DNA from 3 places in the Micromonospora desertarenae genome. Region 1 is predicted to be linked to each of the others. Evidence: riboswitches for the same ligand, from Rfam matches in the RefSeq annotation. Region 1 holds a riboswitch; each other region holds the start of a gene.
The links. Region 1 has a riboswitch for cobalamin ahead of bluB (5,6-dimethylbenzimidazole synthase). Riboswitches for the same ligand answer to the same signal wherever they lie in the genome.
Positions count from the first base shown of each region.

Region 2: linked by a shared signal. The riboswitch ahead of SM577_RS24570 (energy-coupling factor ABC transporter permease) and the one ahead of bluB (5,6-dimethylbenzimidazole synthase) in region 1 are both predicted to bind cobalamin.
Region 3: linked by a shared signal. The riboswitch ahead of cobN (cobaltochelatase subunit CobN) and the one ahead of bluB (5,6-dimethylbenzimidazole synthase) in region 1 are both predicted to bind cobalamin.

Region 1 covers NZ_JAXCFQ010000004.1:141,842-148,797, reverse strand. Annotated here, with positions in the region: gene SM577_RS09435 (TadE/TadG family type IV pilus assembly protein) at 1-206, shown strand, start outside; gene SM577_RS09430 (TadE/TadG family type IV pilus assembly protein) at 191-670, shown strand; gene SM577_RS09425 (pilus assembly protein TadG-related protein) at 667-1,098, shown strand; gene SM577_RS09420 (LysM peptidoglycan-binding domain-containing protein) at 1,114-2,346, shown strand; gene SM577_RS09415 (Rieske (2Fe-2S) protein) at 2,590-3,441, opposite strand; gene bluB (5,6-dimethylbenzimidazole synthase) at 3,536-4,171, opposite strand; cobalamin riboswitch at 4,207-4,399, opposite strand; gene SM577_RS09405 (crotonase/enoyl-CoA hydratase family protein) at 4,602-5,366, shown strand; gene SM577_RS09400 (discoidin domain-containing protein) at 5,445-6,956, opposite strand, start outside.
Region 2 covers NZ_JAXCFQ010000013.1:106,495-113,450, reverse strand. Annotated here, with positions in the region: gene SM577_RS24590 (lysine N(6)-hydroxylase/L-ornithine N(5)-oxygenase family protein) at 1-277, opposite strand, end outside; gene SM577_RS24585 (pyridoxal phosphate-dependent decarboxylase family protein) at 301-1,857, opposite strand; gene SM577_RS24580 (MFS transporter) at 1,950-3,206, opposite strand; gene SM577_RS24575 (GNAT family N-acetyltransferase) at 3,491-4,051, shown strand; cobalamin riboswitch at 4,410-4,581, shown strand; gene SM577_RS24570 (energy-coupling factor ABC transporter permease) at 4,612-5,292, shown strand; gene SM577_RS24565 (energy-coupling factor ABC transporter substrate-binding protein) at 5,289-5,609, shown strand; gene cbiQ (cobalt ECF transporter T component CbiQ) at 5,609-6,352, shown strand; gene SM577_RS24555 (energy-coupling factor ABC transporter ATP-binding protein) at 6,349-6,956, shown strand, end outside.
Region 3 covers NZ_JAXCFQ010000008.1:167,245-174,200, forward strand. Annotated here, with positions in the region: gene SM577_RS18580 (VWA domain-containing protein) at 1-1,290, opposite strand, end outside; gene cobN (cobaltochelatase subunit CobN) at 1,287-4,955, opposite strand; cobalamin riboswitch at 5,275-5,404, opposite strand; gene SM577_RS18590 (MBL fold metallo-hydrolase) at 5,716-6,435, shown strand; gene SM577_RS18595 (hypothetical protein) at 6,452-6,787, opposite strand; gene SM577_RS18600 (MFS transporter) at 6,946-6,956, opposite strand, start outside.

The sequences.
Region 1 (6,956 bases):
GCGCCGGGGAGGCGCGGGCCACCCGTTTCCTGCGGTCCGCCGGCGACTGGCTGGTCGGCTGGGACGACCCCGGGCCGAGCTGCGTCACCGGCGCCACCGAGGTGACCTGCACGGTGCGCGGGCGCTCCCTGTCGGTGATCCCCGGCGTCGACTTCCCGGTGCGGCAGACCGCGCACGGGACGGTGGAACGGTGGACCGAGCCGTGAGCCGTACCGCCGAGCGGGGCTCGGTCTCGATCGAGGTGGCGGTGCTGGCGCCGGCCTTCATCGCGCTCATCGTGCTGGCCGGGGTGGCCGGGCGTACCGCGGTGGCGGCCGAGGCGATCGACGCCGCCGCGCACGACGCCGCCCGGGCCGCGTCGATCTCCCGCGATCCGGCGACCGCGCGGCGCGCGGCGCGGGACGCGGCCCGCCGGCAACTGGACTGGCGTGGCCTGGACTGCGCCGGCACGCCGGAGGTCACCTTCAGCGGTTCGGTACGCGGAAGGCCGTCCACGTTCGACGCGGCGTTCCGCAGCCCGGTCGGACAGGACGCGACAGTCACCGTCCAGGTGGCCTGCACTGTCTCGTTCCGGGACATCCAGCTCGCGGCGCTGCCCGGGATGCCCGCCGGGAACCGGGTCGCGGCGAGCTTCACCTCGCCGCTGGACCGCTACCGGAGCCGGGGATGACCCGCCGGGCCGCCGCGTCCGACACCGGCCGGGTGAGCGTCTTCCTCGCCGTGACGATGGTCGGCGTCCTGGCGATCATCGGTCTGGCCGTCGACGGCGCCGGGCAGCTGCGCACCCTCCAGCGCGCCGACAACCTGGCCGCCGAGGCGGCCCGGACGGGCGGCCAGGCCATCGACCGGGCCACCGCGATCGAGGGCGGACCGAAGCGGATCAACCAGCCGCAGGCGCGCCGGGCGATCGCCGACTACCTGGCCGCGGCCGGGGCGACCCGGCACACGGTGAGCTTCCCGACCGTCGACGGCGAGACCGTCGTCCGGGTCGAGGTCACCGTCACCTACCGCAGATCCATGCTCGGCCTCTTCGGCTTCGACGACACCGTCACCGTCTCCGGGGAGGCCACCGCGCGGGCGCTCACCCGCGCGCCGTAGGGAAGGAAGGCAGCCATGGCCGCATCGGGTCGCTCCGCCCTCCGGCGGACCGGACGGGTCCTGACCGGGTTCGCCGCGCTCGTCGTGCTCTGCGCGGTGGTGGTCGGCGGGCCGGTGGCGCTGCTCGCCCTCGCCGGCAACCCGCTGCCCGACCACGTGCCCACGGTCGCCGAGATCGGCGCCACCCTGACCAGCCGCGACGACGGCCGGCTCTTCCTGCGGGCGCTGGCCTTGGCCGGCTGGTTCGGCTGGGCCACCTTCACCCTCTCGGTGCTGGTCGAGCTGGCAGCGCAGGCGCTACGCCGGCCGGCGCCCCGGCTGCCCGGGATGAGCCGCCAGCAGCGCGCGGCGGCCGCGCTGGTCGGGTCGGTCGCGCTGATCGTCGCCGCCGCCCCGGCGGCGAGCGCCGCCACCGCCACCATGCAGCCGTACGCCCAGCCGGCCGCGGTCGCGCCGCTGGTACCGGCATCGGTCCCGCCCTCGGCGCCCGAAGCGGCCTGGTACTCGATCGCGTCGCCCGCGCTGCCACCCGGCGCGAGCGAGTCGGGCGCGCTGCCGCCCGGCGCGGGCGGGTCGGGTGCGGGCGGGTCGGGGAGCCGCGCGCCGGTCGCCGGCGCGCCCGTCTACCGGGTGGCGAAGGGGGACTACCTCGGCGCCGTCGCCGAGCGCTACCTGGGCGAGTTCGCCGACTACCGGGAGCTGGCCCGGCTCAACCGGCTGGACGACCCGGACCGGATCCGCCCCGGCCAGTTGCTGAAGCTGCCAGCGCAGGCCAGCGACCGGGGCGCCCGTCCGCACGCCACCGGCCGACTGGTCGCCCGCCCGACCCGCCCCGGCCACCCGACCCCAGGTCAGGTCGCACCGGGCCAGCCGAACCCCGGCCAGGCCGGCGCGGGCCAGCAGACCGCGGCCCCGACCACGCCCGGTCGGGCGACCCAGGGGAAGGCCGGCTCCGACCGGGCCGCGCCGGGGTCGGCGGAGACGACGCGGGAACGGCCGGGCGTGGCGCCGCCGGCGGCCGAGGCTCCCGGCGGCGCTCCGGTGACGGTCGGGGCGGCCCGGGCGGGTGAGCCGGACCGGATGAACCGGCCGCTGGCGGTCTCCGCCGTGCTCGCCGTGGCCAGCATCGTCGGCGCCCAGATCGGCGCGGTCCTCGGGCTGCGGCGCCGCCCGGCCACCGGACGCGGCCGGACCGGGGCGCAGGCGAGCGCCGGAGAACTCCCGGTGGGTCGGCACCGCCGCGACTAGCCGGCCGAGCCGACGCAGCCGCCGTCCCGACGACCGCGCCCAGCACCGACCTGAGCGCCCGACAACCCAGCGCCGACACGTCAGAGACCGACCCCCGACCGGACCGGACAGGCAGACCGTCACCGACGGTCACCTCGGACCCGGCAGTACATCCAGAAGAGCGTGATGACTCTGCGGCAGCGGCCCGCTCGGGCGGCGGCGCGCCGACCTACCGCCGCGCGACCTCACCACCCGCGTCGCGGGTCAGGGGAGGCGGGCCTCCAGCACGCCCTCGCGGATCCGGGTCTGCAGGATCTGCTGGTCGTTGCCGGACGGGCCGTGCACGACCTCGCCGCCGTTGAGCCGGAACGTGCTGCCGTGCCACGGGCAGACCACGCACTCGTGCCCGTCGACCACCTGCACCTCACCCTGGCCGAGCGGGCCGCTCTGGTGGGGGCAGCGCTCCAGCATCACCGTGACGTCGTCGTCGTGCCGGTAGAGGATCACCGACACGTCGTCGATCTCCCGGGTGATCAGTTGGCGCTGCGGCAGGGCCGCCATGTCGCCCAGCGGGTGCCAGCCGCCGCTCATCCGGTGCATCTCGGAGATGCTCTGGTTGACCTGCGCGCCCTGCTTGTACGCCAGGTGCCCGCCGATGTAGGCGCCCATGCTGGCCGCGCTGAGCCCCATCATGCCGAGGGCCCGGCCGAGCCCGTGCCGCCCGCGCAGGCGCGCGCTCACCGAGCCGGCGTAGAAGGCCAGGGCGACGGTGTTGGACGCGGCGTGCACCAGGCCCACCCGGCGCTGGTCGGGGGCGAGCGCGGCCCAGTCGTTGAGGCCGGCGACCGCCGCCGGCAGGGCGCTCACCGTGCCCAGCGTGGTGAGCGTGGTGGCCGCCCGCTGCTGCCCGGGCAGCACGTCCAGCACCGCCGCGCTGATCCAGGCGCCCACCGGCACCTGCACCATCGCCGGGTGCAGCGGATGGCCCAGCCACACCCCGTGCAGCAGGTCGCGGACCCGCTGCGGCCGCAGCGTCGCCTGCACCGCACGCTGCAACCGGTCACCCACCCGGTCCAGCCGGGTGTTCTGTTCGATCTTCGTCAACAGTGCTCGCACCCGTACCGACTTCCCGGCGTTCGCGGTCGCAAACCGGTCGGCGGTGACGGATCCGCCGCGGTGCGTGGCGACCGGGCGACGGCCCGGTCCGGGATCACCGGGCCGGTTCCGCCCAGCGGTCCTGGTGGACGGCGTCGGCCAGCGGCCGCTTCTGCCGCCAGCCGTGCCGGGCCAGGTCGGGCACGGACTCGAGGTGGGTGACCGGGCCCAGGCAGAGCCAGGCCACCGGCCGGATGCCGGGCGGGATCCCCAGCAGGTCGGCCAGCCACGGCTCCCGGTAGAAGGACACCCAACCGACGCCGAGTCCCTCGGCCGTGGCGGCCAGCCAGAGGTTCTGGATGGCCAGGCAGACCGAGTAGAGCCCGGTGTCGGCGATGGCGTGGCGGCCCAGCACGGCCGGGCCGCCCCGGGCCGGGTCGTAGGTGACCACGATCGACAGGGTCGACTCCAGCACGCCGTCGATCTTGATGCGGGCGAACGTCTCGGCCGCCGCGCCGTCCAGCGTGGCGGCGAACGTCTCCCGCTCGGTGCGTACGTGGTCGTGGAAGCGGCGCCGCAGCTCGGGGTCGCGGACCACGACGAAGTCCCAGGGCTGGGAGTAGCCGACGCTCGGCGCGGCGTGCGCCGCGGTGAGGATCCGGTGCAGCACCTCCTCGGGCACCGGCGCGCCGGTGAACTGGGCGCGCACGTCCCGGCGGCGGTGGATGACGTCGTACAGCTCGGTGTTCAGGGCAGGCTCCCGCTGCGCTCGGCCCACGCCCCGGCGTGGGCACCGGACGCGAGGCCGGTCTTCGGACTCCCGGATCGACGCCTGGCCGCCCGCCTTCCCGGCCGTCGGGCCAGTGGCTGCGCTGCTGCGCGTGGACGGTGGCTCCCCGGTCACCGCGGCGGGCCCGTGCCGGATTTCCACCGGCTTCCCGATTCTCCCCGCTCGCGCGGGGCACCTCGCATGATCGTGCCGTCGGTGATGCTAGCCCCGCGCCCGGTCGCCGGACACCCGGGCGGGTGGTAATCCGGTCGCGGGCCGGAGCCCCACAACCACTGTGGTTCCTGAGTGGTCGGGGCCGCGCTCGGCGCGACCGTGGTGCGAAGGGACGGAGCCCGAGACCACTGACGGTCACCCCCTGGCGTGCCGGCACCGCCGGGGGCATGCTGTGCCGATGGGCGTACGGGTCGAGCGGGACGGGCCGGTGACCACGGTGATCCTGGACCGGCCGGCGGCGCGCAACGCCGTCGACGGGCCGACCGCCCGGGCACTGGCCGACGCGTTCCGGGCCTTCGACGCCGATCCCGACGCGGCGGTGGCCGTGCTCTGGGGCGCCGGCGGCACGTTCTGCTCCGGGGCCGACCTGAAGGCGATCGGCACGCCCAGCGGCAACCGGGTCGAGGCGGAGGGCGACGGCCCGATGGGCCCGACCCGGCTGACCCTGACCAAGCCGGTGATCGCCGCCATCTCCGGGTACGCGGTGGCCGGCGGGCTGGAGCTGGCGCTCTGGTGCGACCTGCGGGTGGCCGAGTCCGACGCGGTGCTCGGGGTGTTCTGCCGGCGGTGGGGGGTGCCGTTGATCGACGGCGGGACGGTCCGGCTGCCCCGGCTGGTCGGCGAGAGCCGGGCGATGGACCTGATCCTCACCGGCCGGCCGGTACCGGCCGACGAGGCGTACGCCATGGGGTTGGTGAACCGGCTGGTCGCGCCGGGTGAGGCGCGGGCGGCGGCCGAGCGGCTGGCCGCCGAGATCGCCCGGCACCCGCAGACCTGCCTGCGCAACGACCGGGCCTCGGTGCTGGCCGGCGCGGGCCTGCCGGAGCCGGCGGCGCTCGCCACCGAGCTGGCGTACGGGATGGACTCGCTGGCCGCCGACGCGGCGGCCGGGGCGGCCCGGTTCACTGCCGGCGCCGGCCGGCACGGCGCCCCGGCCGACTGACGCCGCGACCGCATCGGAGCCGAGGGACGGGCGCCGCCGGGAGGCTGGTCCTCCCGGCGGCGCCCGATCCGGTGCCGCTCAGCTGCGGTTGATGGTGAAGGTGGAGGTGGTGTTGCGGATGTCCTGCCAGTTGTCGGTCAGCCGCAGGTTCACGAAGGTGGCCGAGCCGACGGCCGGGCCCTGACCCTGCTCCGGCATCTCGTTGACCCAGATGCCGAAGCCCGACTTGGCGTCGAACGCGTCACCGCTGCGCCGGGCCCCCGAGATCGACACGTTGGTGAAGACCGTGTCGGTGATCGGGTTCTCCGGCTGGCCCCCGTTGTACTTCGTCTGGAACATGATCCCGGAGTACGTGGGGTCGACGATGTCCACGTCCGAGACGCGGATGCCGCGGAACTCCTTCGACGCCGAGAAGACCCAGATCGCCGGGAAGGTCTGCGCACCCCAGAAGTGACCGCCGGCCCGGATCAGCGAGATGTTCTGGAACTGGGTCGGCGGGCTGGCGCCGAACCCGATGAACGGGTAGCCGAAGTCCAGCGAGCTGATCGTGATGCCGGAGTACGTCAGCATGTCCGCGATGTAGAGGTTGCGGAAGATGTTGTCGTAGCCGCCGTACACGGCGATCCCGGCCGCCCGCCAGGTGAGCGTGGCGGTCAGGTTCTCGAAGACGTTGCCGTGGTTGGCCGTGGACCCGCCCTGGTCGACGGCCGAGAAGAGGGCGAACGCGTCGTCGCCGTTGGACCGGCCCTCGGAGTTGCTGACCAGGTTGTTGGTGCTGCCGTTGGTCATGTTGACGGCGTCGGCGAAGGTGTTCCGGAAGCGGCTGTTGGTGATCTTCAGGCCGCTGACGCTCACCCCCCAGTACGCGCAGACGGTGTGCTCGACCCAGACGTTGTCCAGCGTCAGGTTGTCGACGTCGCGCAGCTCGCCCCAGACCTTGCCGGGGCCGTCGATGCGGTTGGTGTAGTTGCCGAAGAAGGCCAGGTGCTCGAAGGACGACCCGCTGGCCGAGGACTCCACCCGGAAGCCGGCGTCGGTGTTCTGCTGGCCGACCGGCGTCTGGAAGCGGGTGAACCACATGCCCGCGCCGACCACCTTGACCGCCTTGCCGTAGACCTGGAACTTCTGCGCTGTCTCGTACGTGCCGGCCGGCAGGTAGACGCCGATCAGGTTGCCGGTGGTGTCCATCCGGACCGCGTCCAGCGCGTTCTGCACGTCGGAGTGGCTGAACCCGTTCGGCACCCGGTACCGCGCCGGGTCCGGGTTGGCCCGCGGCGCCACCTGCTCCAGGTTCACGAAGTCGATGGCGTACGTGGTGCTGTTGGCCGGGTCCTTCTGCAACCGGATCCGGCTGCCCGCCGGGATGGTGGAGTCCAGCAGGATGTTCGCCTCGTCGTAGATGTGCCGGGGCGGGCCGGCGCTGGGCGAGTCGCTCGGGCTGGCCTCCGCGCCGTACAGCCAGATGTGCTTCGAGGTGAGGCTGATCGGCTTGTGCAGCACCCCGTTGACGTAGATGTTCAAGGTCGAGGTGATCCCGCCGCCGCCCGGCGCGTCCGGGATGGAGAAGCGGGTCACCAGGGCGTTGGCCGG
Region 2 (6,956 bases), on a different contig from region 1:
GGAAGAAGCTCTCCCGGATGTAGAACGGGTAGAGCCGGCCGGTCTCCTTGAGGTAGTTGAGGAAGGAGTACGGCGAGGTCGGGTCGGCGAGGCTGACCAGGTCGGCGATGAACGGCGTCTGCAACCGGGTCGACTCGAGCAGCATCCCGGGATGCCAGTCGAAGCCGTCGCGGGCCTCCAGGAACACCCCGTCCAGGTCGTCGATCGGTGCGGTCAGGCAGGCCAGGCCGAGGTTGTACGGGCCCAGGCCGACGGCGATGAAGTCGTGGGTCGACATGCGTTTCTCCAAGCGGCGGGGCGTCAGCCGACCGGGCAGGACAGCTCGGCGGCGGAGCTGGTGCGGGCGTACCAGGCGGCGTGCTCGGCGATCAGGTCGAGGACGTGGGCGATGTCGGCCACCGTGGTCTCGGGGTTGAGCAGGGTGAACTTCAGGTAGTGGGCACCGTCCACCTTGGTGCCGGCCACCAGGGCGGCCCCGGAGGCGGCCAGCGCCTCGCGGGCGTGCAGGTTCGCCTCGTCGGCCAGGCTGGGCCCGACGCCGTCCGGGAGGTAGCGGAACACCACGGTGCTCAGCTGTGACCGGGCGGCCACCTGGAAGCGGGGATCGGCGTCGAGCAGGCGCCCCGCCTCGGCGGCGAGGTCGACGACCCGGTCGAAGAGCGCGCCGATGGCGTCCGGGCCCATGATCCGCAGGGTGAGCCAGAGCTTGCACGCGTCGAAGCGGCGGGTGGTCTGGATGCTCTTGTCCACCTGGTTGGGGATGCCCTGCTCGGCGGCGCGGGCGGGATTCAGGTAGTCGGCGTGCCAGGTGGCGTGCCGCAGCATCCGGCCGTCGCGTACCAGCAGGGCGCTGGAGCTGACCGGCTGGAAGAAGGACTTGTGGTAGTCGACCGTCACCGAGTCGGCCCGCTCGATGCCGTGCAGCAGGTGCCGGCGGGTGGGGGAGACCAGCAGGCCGCAGCCGTAGGCCGCGTCGACGTGCAGCCACACCCCGGCCGCCGCGCAGATCTCGGCGATCTGGGTCAGCGGGTCGATGGTGCCGAAGTCGGTGGTGCCGGCGGTGGCCACGACGGCCATCACCACCAGGCCGTCCCGGCGGCAGCGGTCGATCGTCCGGGCGAGTTCGTCGGTGCGCATCCGCCGGCCCGCGTCGGTGGGCACGGTGAGGACCGCGTCGCTGCCCAGACCGAGCAGCTTGGCGGCCTTCTGCACGCTGAAGTGACCGGCGGCGGAGGTGACGATCCGCAGCCGGGCGAGCACCTCCGCCCGGGCCGGGCGGGTCGCGGCCGCGCCGACCACCCGGCGGTACGCCTCCTCGCGGGCCAGCAGCATCGCCTGCAGGTTCGACTGGGTGCCACCGCTGGTGAAGACGCCGTCGGCGGCGGTGCCGAGGCCGATCCGCCCGGCGGTCCACTCGACGAGCCGCCGCTCCATCAGCGTGGCCCCGGCGCTCTGGTCCCAGGTGTCCAGGGAGGAGTTGACAGCGCTGAGCACCGCCTCGCCGAGCAACGCCGGGATCACCACCGGGCAGTTGAGGTGGGCCAGGTAGCGGGGGTGGTGGAACCACACCGCGTCGCGCAGCCAGAGCTCGCTCAGTTCGTCGAGGGCGGCGTCGGTGTCACCCAACGGCCGGTCCAGGTCGACGCCGGCGATCAGGGGAGCCAACGCCTCCGGCGTGACGCCGGTGAACGGCCGGTCCGCGCCGGCCACCCGGTCGGCCACCCGGTCCACGCCCTGGCTCAGCACGCGCTGGTAGCGCGCGACCGAACCGGCGTTGAACAGGTGGGCCCGAGCGGCGGACAGGTCGGGGACGGCCCCGGTCGACGAGCTGTCGAGCGTGCTTCCGGTCAGGCTCATGCAGGTCCTCAGGTCGAGGTGGACATGATGGGCGCGAGCGCCGCAGTTAGGTTAGCCTAACCTAATAGATCGTCAAGTAGGGGGTCGGCGGTTCATCCCACCGGGGTCACGTCGCCCACGACCGGGCGCTGGTCGGCCGTCTCGACCGGGGTCCGCGGCGGGCGGTGCCGCCGCTGGTGCGCGAGGCCGAGCACGACCCCGGCCGCCACCAGGACCACTGACGCGACCGCGACCGCGGGGTAGCCCACCCGTTCGGCGGCCGCCAGCCCGACCGAGGACGCCACGAACGAGCAGACCAACCCGAACGACGACAGCACCGTGAAGTCGGTGCCGCCGGTGTCCGGCCGCGAGTAGTCCATGTTGACCGTGTAGAGCACCACGTTCGCCACCGTGTACGCCGCCAGGAAGCAGCAGAGGGCGGCGACCGTCCCGGCCAGCGGCGCGTGCCCGTTCATCAGTGGCAGCAGCAGCACCGTCGACAGCCCGAGCGCCACCCCGCCGGCCACGAGCACCCAGCTGCGACCGAGGCGCCCGATCCCCAGGCCGGCGAGCAGACCGGCCACGATGGCCGGTGCGCTGGTCACCACCCCGGTCACCACGCCGACCCGGCCCAGCGACCAGCCGGCGTCGACCAGGGCCGGCGTGACCAGCGCGTACGCCATCCCGGCGCCGACGTAGACCAGCGGCACCACACCGAAGGTCCACCACCGGCAACCGGGCTGGCCGAACACCGACAGCAGCGCCCGGTAGGCCGCGCCGACCCGGGGCACCCGGTCGGTGCGCGGGGGCTCCCGGAACCGCCACACCACCAGCAGCCCGACCGCCGTCAGCGCGGCCAGCAGGCCGACCGCCGGCGCCCAGCCGAACCGGTCGTAGACCAGCACGCAGGCGCCGCCGCCGAGCAGGTTGCCGAGGTAGCTGGCGGCGACCTGGATGCCGTTGCCGACGCCCCGGGCCGACTCGGCGAGCAGCCGGACGGCGACCGCGTCCACGGCGATGTCCTGGGTGGCCGAGAAGAAGACGTACGCGGCGCAGATGGCGACGACCGGGCCGAGCCGCTCGGCGGGGCGGGTGAACGGCAGCAGCGCCAGCAGAGCCAGCACCAGGGCGGCCTGGAACACCAGCAACCAGGACCGGTAGTGGCCGCGGTGCCGGGAACCGTAGCGGTCGAGGATCGGCGCCCACAGGAACTTGATCGGCCAGATCAGACCGACGATCTGCAGCAGCGCCAGGGTGTCCAGCGACGTCCCGCCGTCGCGCAGGATGGCGGTCAGCCCGACGGTGATGAAGCCGATGCCGAGGTACTGGGTGACGTACAGCGCGGTGAGCGTGCCGAGACGGCCCTTCATGCGGCGCTCCGGTGGCCGAGCGAGGTGAGCTGACGCATGGCCTCGAGCGTCAGAGCCGCCCAGTTCCGCTTCACGCACCCTCCAGGTAAGGTCAGCCTTCGTTAGGGCAGGTTAGCCTAAGTTGGGCGCTCGACGGAACGCGCGTCGCCCTCCCTCCGATCCGCGATGGCGTCGAGCCTCGTCGATGGCGCGCGGGAGTGCCGCGGCCACGGGGTGACGACGTCGACGGTCAACCGGCAGCACGGCCTCGCCCGTCCGCACCCCGTAGCTAAGGACCCCGCACCATGACATACCAGGAGAAGATCTCCGATCTCGGCGAGTTGTCGCTCGTGACCGTGGACCCCGACCGGCACGCCGACCTGCTGCACGGCTGGGTCACCCAGCCCCGCAACTCGTTCTGGGGGATGGGCACGCACACGGTCGACCAGGTACGCGAGATCTACGCGTTCATCGACAGCCTGCCGACCCACCACGCCTACCTGATCATGGTCGACGGTGAACCGGTCGGGCTCTTCCAGACCTACCAACCGGAGGCGGACCCGGTGGGCGAGCGTTACCCGGTCCAGCCCGGCGACATCGGGATGCACCTGCTGCTCAACCCCGGCCGGCGCTACGCACGCGGCCTGACCACCGCCGTCGGCCCGGCGCTCGCCCGATTCCTGTTCCGTGACCCGGCCGCGCAGCGGATCGTCGTCGAGCCGGACGTGCGCAACCACCTCGCCCTGCGCCGCCTGGAGGCCGAGGGCTTCACCTTCGGCTCCGAGGTCGACATGCCGGACAAGCGCGCCCAGCTCGCCTTCCTGACCCGGGCCCGGTTCGAGGCGGACCACCCGACCCCGGCCTGAACCGCCGTCGGGGCGGTCCCGCACGCCCACCGGTCCGCTCCCGCCACCGCCGCGGCAGTCGAACCGGCTGCGTGGGACACCCACCGCCGAGGGGAGCCGACGACACGAGATGCCGGTCGCGTCGCTGACCGACACCCGTGGCGTCCGCTGTCGGCTTCGTCTCACCGATCGTTCACCCCCGGGCCGCTGCCCGCCGGTCGGGTCCGGCGACCGGCCGGCGGGCCGGCCCGCGCGCCACGAATTCCCAGCTGGCGCCGATGCTCCGGGCACCCGCTCTGACCAGGGCCGCGAGGCGCCGGCCGGCGGACGGCGGGTGCCCGGGCCGGCGGCGGCGGCTTGCCCGCAGGATGACCGACCGATAGCCTCTCGCCGTCAAGGTGCACGGGAAGCCGGTGTGAGACCGGCGCGGCCCTCGCCACTGTGACCGGGTAGCGATCTCCGACGACGCCACTGGGCCCATCCGGGCCCGGGAAGGCCGGAGGGAGCGTTGATCCGGGAGCCAGGAGACCGGCCTTGACGAGTGATCTCATCCACGAGGTGCTGGAGAGGAAGGTCGTTCCATGCATATCGCCGAGGGCTATCTGCCCCCGGTGCAGGCCGCGGCGTGGTTCGCGGTGTCCGCACCGTTCGTCGTCCATGGCAGCCGGACGCTGGTCCGGCAGGTGCGCCGGGATCCGGATTCGAAACTGCTGCTGGGAGCGGCGGGCGCCTTCACGTTCGTGCTGTCCGCGTTGAAGATTCCGTCGGTGACCGGGTCGTGTTCGCACCCCACCGGCACGGGGCTGGGCGCTGTGCTGTTCCGGCCACCGGTGATGAGTGTGCTGGGCGGCATCGTGCTGCTGTTCCAGGCGGTGCTGCTGGCCCACGGCGGGTTGAGCACACTGGGCGCCAACATCTTCTCGATGGCGATCGTCGGCCCGTGGGTCGCCTTCGCCGTCTACGCCCTGGTCCGCCGGGCCGGTGGCGGGATGGACGTGGCAGTGTTCGCCGCCGCGGCGCTGGGTGACCTCGCCACGTACTGCGTCACCAGCGTCCAGTTGGCGCTGGCGTTTCCCGACCCGGCGGCCGGGTTCGTCGCCGCGCTGGCGAAGTTCGGCGGGATCTTCGCCGTGACCCAGATCCCGCTGGCGATCAGCGAAGGGCTGCTCTCCGTGCTGGTGGTACGCCTGCTGACCCGGACCAGCGGGGACGACCTGCGCCGGCTCGGGGTGCTGCGGACGCCGGCGGAGGTACGGGCATGAAGCGCTTCACCCGGACGAACCTGGTGCTGCTGCTCGCGGTGCTGGCCCTGGCGGTGGCGCCGGTGGCACTCGGACTCGGGTCGGGCGACGAGCCCTTCACCGGGGCGGACGCCCTGGCCGAGCAGGCGATCGTGGACGACCACCCGGACTACGAGCCGTGGTTCGCGCCGATCTACGAGCCGCCGTCCGGCGAGGTGGAGTCCGCGCTCTTCGCGCTCCAGGCCGCGCTGGGCGCCGGGTTCCTCGGCTACTACTTCGGGGTCGCCCGGACCCGGCAGCGGCAGCGGAGCACCGCCGCCGAGCAGCCGCGCGAGTAGTGTTCGCGCTCGACGTCGCGGCGCACACCGGTCCCTGGCGGCCGCGGCACCCCGCCGAGAAGGCGCTGCTCTCCCTCGGGCTGCTGGCCTGCGCGGTCGCGCTGCCGCCGTGGCCGGGTGCGGTGCTGTCGGGCGGGGCCGCCGCCACCCTGCTGCTCGGCCCCGCCAGGGTGTCGCCGGCCGTGCTGCTGCGGGCGGCCCGGGTGCCGCTGCTCTTCGTGGCCACCTCGACCGTGCCCCTGCTGGTGACGATGCCGGCGCCGGCCCGGCTGGCGGTCGACCCGGCCGGCCCGGCGCTCGCGGCGCAGACCGCCGGACGGTCGGTGGCGGCGTTGGCCTGCCTGCTGCTGTTCAGCGCCACCACCCCGCTGTCGGAGGTGCTGCCCCGGCTGCACCGGCTGGGGATCCCGGCGGCGGTCACCGAGGTCGCCGCGCTGACGTACCGGATGCTCTTCCTGCTCGTGGACAGCGTGCGCGCGGTCCGGGAGGCGCAGGCGGCGCGGCTCGGCTTCCGGACCTGGCGCACCGCCTACGCGTCCCTCGCCGGGCAGGCGGGTGCGGTGTTCGTCCGGGCGTTCAGCCGCGCGCGGCGGCTCGAGGAGGGGTTGGCGTTGCGCGGATACACCGGATCGCTCGCGGTGCAGGTGGAAGCCCGCCGGATGTCACCGCCGTTCGTGGCGGCCACCGTGGGTTTGCTCGTGACCATCGTCGTCGCCACCGCCGTCGCGGGGTCGCGGTGGTGACCGGCCCGCTGCTGGAGATGGCCGGGGTGCACTACGCCTACCAGCCGGGCCGCCCGGTCCTGACCGGCGTCGACCTGCGCGTCGAGGCGGGCCGGCGGCTGGCTGTGGTCGGGCCCAACGGCGGTGGGAAGACCACCCTGTTCAAGCTGGCGGCCGGCGCGCTGAGGCCCGGCTCCGGGCAGGTCACCGTCGCCGGCCACCGGGTACGGCACACCCGGGCCGGGCTGCGCGCGCTGCGGCAGCAGGTCCAGCTGGTGGTGCAGGACCCGGACGACCAGCTCTTCTCCGCCAGCGTCCGGCAGGACGTCTCGTTCGGACCGGTCAACCTCGGGCTGCCCGCCGAGCAGGTCCGCCGGCGCTGCGACGAGGCGCTGGCCGCGCTCGGCGTCACGGCGGTCGCCGACCGGCCCACCCACCTGCTCTCCTACGGCCAGCGCAAGCGGGTGGCCATCGCCGGCGCCGTGGCGATGCGGCCCCGGCTGCTCATCCTGGACGAGCCGACGGCCGGGCTCGACCCGGCCGGGGTGGAGGCGTTGCTGCGGACGCTGGACGACCTGCACGCCGCCGGCACCACGGTGGTGCTGTCCACCCACGACCTCGACCT
Region 3 (6,956 bases), on a different contig from region 1:
GGCCCGGTCCCGGTCGGCGGCACCGGGCCCGGCGTCCGGTCCGCCCGCGCCGCTCGGCGGGACGCCGGCGGAGCCGTGGTCGTCCCGGGACCCGTCGGATGGGCCGTCGTCGCGGGTGCCGCCGGGACCGCCGTGCGGGCCGGGACCGGGGGTGTCGGGGCCGCCGCGCGGGCCGCCGCCGGAACCGCCCGGGCCGCCGGGGTCGTCGTCGGGGCCGTCGTCACCGGCCCAGTCCAGGGCCTCGTCGAGGCGCTTCTCGTCCAGGCCGGGGGTGTCGAACGGGTCCCGGCGGCGGCGGTGCGGCAGCGCCAGCCGGGCGGCCACCCGGACGTCCTCGACGGTGACCGCGTCCCGGCCGTGCCAGGCGGCGTGCGCGAGCGCGGTGCGCGCGGTGACGATGTCGGCGCGCATGCCGTCAACGTCGAAGGCGGCGCAGACCTCGGCGATCTGGCGCAACGCGGCGTCGGGCAGCCGCACGCCGTCCAGCCGCCGCCGGGCGGTGGCCACCCGGTGGGCGATCTCGGCGTCCGCGGCGGCCCAGCGGGCGGCGAAGCCGACCGGGTCGGCGTCGGCGGCGAGCCGGCGGCGGACCACCTCGACCCGGACGGCGGGATCGCGGCTGGCGCCCACCTCGACGGTGAGCCCGAACCGGTCGAGCAGCTGCGGGCGCAGCTCCCCCTCCTCCGGGTTCATCGTGCCGACCAGCAGGAACCGGGCGGCGTGGCTGACCGAGACGCCTTCGCGCTCGACGTGGCAGCGGCCCATCGCGGCCGCGTCGAGCAGCAGGTCGACCAGGTGGTCGTGGAGCAGGTTGACCTCGTCGACGTAGAGCACCCCGCGGTGCGCGGCGGCGAGCAGGCCGGGCTCGAACGCGCGGACCCCGTCGGCGAGGGCCCGTTCCAGGTCGAGCGAGCCGACCACCCGGTCCTCGGCGGCGCCGACCGGCAGCTCCACCAGCCGGGCGGGGCGGCGCTCGGCCGGCGGCGCGGCCGGGTGCGGGCCGTCCGGGCAGGCCGGGTCGGGGGCGGCGGGGTCGCAGGCGAACCGGCAGCCGGCCACCCGGTCGACCGGCGGCAGCAGCGCGGCGAGCGCGCGGACGGCGGTGGACTTGGCGGTGCCCTTCTCGCCGCGCACCAGCACCCCGCCGATGGCCGGGCTGACCGCGTTGAGCAGCAGCGCGAGCCGCATGTCGGCCATGCCGAGCACGGCGCTGAACGGGTAGCCGGTCACTGCGCTGCCTTCCGTTCGCGACTGCGGGGCTCGCAGAACCGGCTCACTCCTCGCGCTCACTGCCGCTCCTCCAGGTCGCCCTCGGTGGTCAGGTACGTCTCCCGGAGCCGGTCCAGGGTGGCCGGGGCGGGCGCGGCCCACAGGCCCCGGTCGGCGGCCTCCAGCAGCCGCTCGGTGATGCCGCGCAGCGCCCACGGGTTGGACCGCTCCAGGAACTCCCGGGTGGTCTCGTCGAAGACGTACGCGGCCGCCAGGTGCTCGTACATCCAGTCGTCGACCACGCCGGCGGTGGCGTCGTAGCCGAACAGGTAGTCCACGGTGGCGGCCAGCTCGAAGGCACCCTTGTAGCCGTGCCGGCGCATGGCCGCGATCCACTTCGGGTTGACCACCCGGGCCCGGAACACCCGCCGGGTCTCCTCGCCCAGCGTCCGGGTCCGCACGTCGTGCGGCATCGCCGAGTCGCCGACGTACGCGGCCGGGGCGGCGCCGGTGAGGTGGCGGACCATCGCCACCATCCCGCCGTGGTACTGGAAGTAGTCGTCGGAGTCGACGATGTCGTGCTCGCGGGTGTCCTGGTTCTTCACCGCCACCGCGATCCGGGCGAAGGAGCGTTCCATGTCCGCCCGCGCCTCCCGCCCCTCCAGCCCCCGGCCGTAGGCGTAGCCGCCCCAGACCGCGTACACCTCGGCCAGGTCGGCGTCGCTGCGCCAGTTGCGGGCGTCGATCAGCGGCAGCAGCCCGGCGCCGTACGCGCCCGGTTTGGAGCCGAAGATGCGGGCGGTGGCCCGGCGTTCGTCGCCGTGCTCGGCCAGATCGGCGGCGACGTGCGCGCGGACGTGGTTGTCGGCGGCCGGCTCGTCGAGGGCGGCGACCAGCCGCACGGCGTCGTCGAGCAGCGCGACGACGTGCGGGAAGGCGTCCCGGAAGAAGCCGGAGATGCGCACCGTGACGTCGATCCGGGGCCGGCCCAGCTCCGCCAGCGGCACCACCTCGACGCCGGTGACCCGGCGGGACCGGTCGTCCCAGGTGGGCCGGCAGCCGAGCAGCGCGAGCACCTCGGCGATGTCGTCGCCCTGGGTCCGCATGGCGCTGGTGCCCCAGACGGTGAGCCCGACCGAGCGCGGGTACCCGCCGGTGTCGGCGAGGTGCCGGGCGAGCAGCGAGTCGGCGAGCGCCACGCCGACGTCCCAGGCGTTGCGGCTGGGGATCGCCTTCGGGTCGACGGAGTAGAAGTTCCGCCCGGTGGGCAGCACGTTGACCAGGCCGCGGGTGGGCGAGCCGGACGGGCCGGGCGGCACGAACCGGCCGTCGAGCGCGGCCAGCGTGTGCGCCAGTTCGTCGGTGGTCCGCTCCAGCCGGGGCACCAGTTCGGTGGCGGCGAAGCGGAGCACCGCGGCGGCGTCCGGGACGGCCCGGCCGGTGACCTCCTCGACCACCGCGTCGACCTTGTCGGGCGCCCAGCCGAGGGTCTCCATGCCGACCACCAGCCGCCGGGCGAGCGCCTCGATCAGGTCCACCGCGTCGGCGGCGGTGCCGGCCGGCCCGTCGACGGTGTCGCTCAGCGCCTCCGGCGCGGTCAGCCGCTCCCCGGGCGCGGCGAGCAGCGCCTGCTCGTCCAGCCCGTACGCGGCGGCGAGCGCCTGCCGCAGGCCGGGCAGCGCGTACCGGCCACCCCAGACCTGCGGGGCGCGCAGCACGGCGAGGACGAGGTTCACCCGCGGCTCGCCGGTGGGCGCGGCGGCGAGAACGTGCAGCCCGTCGCGGATCTGCACGTCCTTGACCTCGCACAGGTAGCCGTCGAGGTGCAGCACGAAGTCGTCGAAGTCGTCCTCGCCGGGCATCTGCTCGGTGTGCAGGTCGTGGTGCAGCTCGGCGGCGCGCACCAGCGCCCAGATCTGGGCCCGCACGGTGGGCACCTTGGCCGGGTCGAGGGCCTGCACGGTGGCGTACTCGTCGAGCAGCTGCTCCAGCCGGGCCAGGTCGCCGTACGTCTCGGCGCGGGCCATCGGCGGCACCAGGTGGTCCACGACCACGGCGTGCGCGCGGCGCTTGGCCTGGGTGCCCTCGCCGGGGTCGTTGACGATGAACGGGTAGACCAGCGGCAGGTCGCCGAGGACGGCGTCCGGGGCGCAGCCGGCGGCCAGCCCGAGTCCCTTGCCGGGCAGCCATTCCAGGGTGCCGTGCTTGCCCAGGTGCACCACCGCGTCGGCGCCGAAGCCGCCGTCGGCGACCGGCGCGGCCAGCCACCGGTACGCGGCCAGGTAGTGGTGGCTGGGCGGCAGGTCCGGGTCGTGGTAGATGGCGATCGGGTTCTCCCCGAAGCCGCGCGGCGGCTGGATGAGCAGCACGACGTTGCCGAACCGCAGCCCGGCCAGCACGATGTCCCCGCCGTCGGTGTAGAGCTCGCCGGGGGGCTCGCCCCAGTGCTCACGCATCCGTTCGCGCAGCTCGGCGGGCAGCTGGTCGAACCAGCGGCGGTAGCGGTCGCCGGGCACCCGGGCGGGCGCGGCGGCGAGCTGCTCGGGGGTGAGCCACTCGACGTCGTGCCCGCCGGCGGCGATGAGGGCGTGGATGAGCGCGTCCCCGTCGTCGGGCACACGGGCGTCGCCGAGGTGGTAGCCGGCCTCGGCGAGCGCGCCGAGCAGCCGGACCGCCGAGGCGGGGGTGTCCAGCCCGACCGCGTTGCCGACCCGGGAGTGCTTCGTCGGGTATGAGCTGAGCACCACCGCGACCCGCTTCCGCGCGTTCGGCAGCCGCCGCAGCCGGGCCTGCCGCACCGCGACGCCGGCGACCCGGGCGGCGCGTTCCGGGTCGGCGACGTAGCCCGAGAGCCCGTCGGCGTCGATCCGCTTGAACGAGAACGGCACGCTGATGATGCGGCCGTCGAACTCGGGGACGGCCACCTGCATGGCGGCGTCCAGCGGGGACAGTCCGGCGTCGCTGCCGGCCCACTGCTCCCGGGTGCTGGTCAGGCAGAGCGCCTGGATCACCGGCACGTCGAGGGCGGCGAGCGCGCCCACGTCCCAGGCGTCCTCGTCGCCGCCGCCGGAGGCGTCCGCGGCGACCGTGCCGCCGGCGGCGAGCACGGTGACCAGCAGGGCGTCGCAGCCGGCGAAGAGGCCCAGCGGCCCGGCGCCCGAGGTGAGCCCGCGCAGCGAGCCGCAGAAGATCGGCAGCGGGTTGCCACCGGCGGCGTCGACCGCGGCGGCCAGGGTGTCCACGAAGGCGGTGTTCCCGGCGAGGGCGTGCGCCCGGTAGAAGACGATGCCGACGGTCGGCCGGTCCGGGTCGGCGGGGTGCTCGCCGTGCACGCCGTAGGCCGGGGTGGGCGCGGGCGGGGCGAAGCCCTCGCCGGTGAGCAGCACCGTGTCGGAGAGGAACCGGGCCAGCTGGGCGAGGTTGGCCGGCCCGCCCTCGACCAGGTAGGCCAGCGCCTCGGTGGCCACTCCGGACGGCACGGTGGAGGCGGCCATCAGCTCCGCGTCCGGCACCGCCTCGCCGCCGAGCACCACCGTGGGCACGCCGGAGGCGAGCACCGTGGCCAGCCCGTCCGGCCACGCCTGCCGGCCGCCGAGCAGGCGTACGACCGCGAGGTGGACGCCGTCGAGCAGCGCGGGCACGGCGTCGGCGGCGACCCGGGCCGGGTTGGCCAGCCGGTAGTCGGCGCCGCTGGCCCGGGCGGCGAGCAGGTCGGTGTCGGCGGTGGAGAGCAGCAGGATGCGCACGAATGGCTCCGGAGAGTGACGCCCACCCGGTCGACGGAGGCGGCCGGGCGCGGCGGGACGGGTGCTGGTTCAGCGGACGGGCGGCGCCGGCGGCCGGCTCACCGGCGGCGGGCCGGTGCCGGGACGCGGCAGGGTGCGGAACTCAGCGGTGAACGACGGTGCGGCGGCCCGCGGCGGGCGCGGCGGCGCGGCGGCTCAAGGCGGCGGGTGCGCTGGCGCGGCCGGGCCGGGTACGGCGGCCGCCGCCGACGATGGAGACGCGGTGCGTCATCGGGTCCTCCTCGGGTGTCCACGCCCTGGGGTCAACTCCCGACGGCCGAAGTATCCTGGCTCCCGGATCGACGCTCACCCCCGGCCTTCCAACCGCGCACGCACGGCCGTGACTCACGAGGGGGGATCGCTCCCCGGTGACAGTGGCGGGACCGCGCCGGAATCGCACCGGCTTCCTTCACTGCCGTCAGGCCGGGAATGCTGCCACACCCGCCGGGTACCGGTCAACGCGCCCTCGCCGCCCCGCGTCGCCCTGCGCCGCCGTCGAACCGCTCCGATCCGCGCGGAGCCGCATCGCTCCACCACCCGGGCTCTGCGTCAACCCACGCAACGGTTCCCGCCCGCTGAGGCCGCGTGGGTTGACGCCGGGCAGAGGGCACGCGGAGGGGGATGCCGGCGGCGCGGCCGACGTGCCGGGAGCCCGATCTCCGGCGGGGTTTAGGATCTTGGCGGACAGCCGTTTTCCGCACCCGTCCGAGGAGGTGTCGCGATGATCGACATGAGGTTCGAGCACCTCGCCGGGCGAGTCTGGCTCTGCCCCGGCGACCCCGATCCGGCGGCCGTACAGGCCGGCGTCGCGCTGGTCGCCGACGACCGGGGCAGCGTGCTGATCGACGCCGGGCAGAGCCCCGCGCACGCCCGGGAGATCCAGGCCGCGCTGCGCGCCGCCGGGCTGCCGGCGCCGCGCTGGCTGGTCTACACCCACCACCACTGGGACCACGTCTGGGGCGCCTGCGCCTGGCCGGACGTGGAGATCGTGGGACACGTCGCCGGCGAGCGGCTGCTGCGCGAGGAGGCGGCCCGGCCGTGGAGCCACCGGTACCTGCGCGAGCAGGTGCGGGCCAATCCGCGGCTCGGCCCCAGCTTCCGGGCCCGGGCGTTGGCCGTCGACTCGTGGGAGGGCTTCGCGGTGCTGCCGCCCACCCGGACCTTCACCGACGAGCTGGAGCTGCCGGTGGGCGTACGGGTGCGGCACGTCGGGGGCGGACACGCACCGGACTCCACCGTGGTGACCGTGCCGGACTCGGGGGTGCTGCTGCTCGGCGACGCCTACTACCCGCCGCCGGCACACCTGCGCACCCCGGCGGACCGGCCCGACCTGGGCCTGGTACGCCGGCTGCTGAGCGACGACGTCCAGTGGTACGTGGCGAGCCACCAGCCGCCGATGACGCTGGACGAGGCGCGCGCGGCGGTCGCCGCCGAGGCGTGAACCCGCCCTCGTCCGGTCAGCGGGCGCGCCGCTCCGGGTGGGCCCGGTTCCAGGCGCGCATCCGCTCCGGGTAGCCGGTGCGGGCCGCCTCGTACAGCGGCACCGCGTGCTTGCGGGCGATCGCGCCGGCGGCCCGCGGGGTGCCGGTCCGGCGGCGGATCCACTCGCCGTCGTGGGCGATCGCCACCACCGTGGTGTCCGTCGCCGTGGTCTCCGGTTCCAGGTAGAACTCCACGCCCCGGCGGCTGGTCACGAACGCCTCCAGCGCCGCCAGGTCCTCGCGGGTCGCCTCCCGGTCGAGTTTCGTCACCGCTCCCTCGGCGGCCCGCGGCCGCCGGCTGAACCAGCCCATGCCCCGCTCCTCTCCTCGCCCTCCCAGTGCACCACCCCTGCCTGGCAACCCCCTGGACACTCCCTGAGAGCCCCCTGCGCGGCGAACCGGGGATCGTCCGCCGGAAGGTGGGCGTCGACGACCACCTGCTGAGCGATCGTGGTGACCACCGTCGCGGGTCAGCGGGACG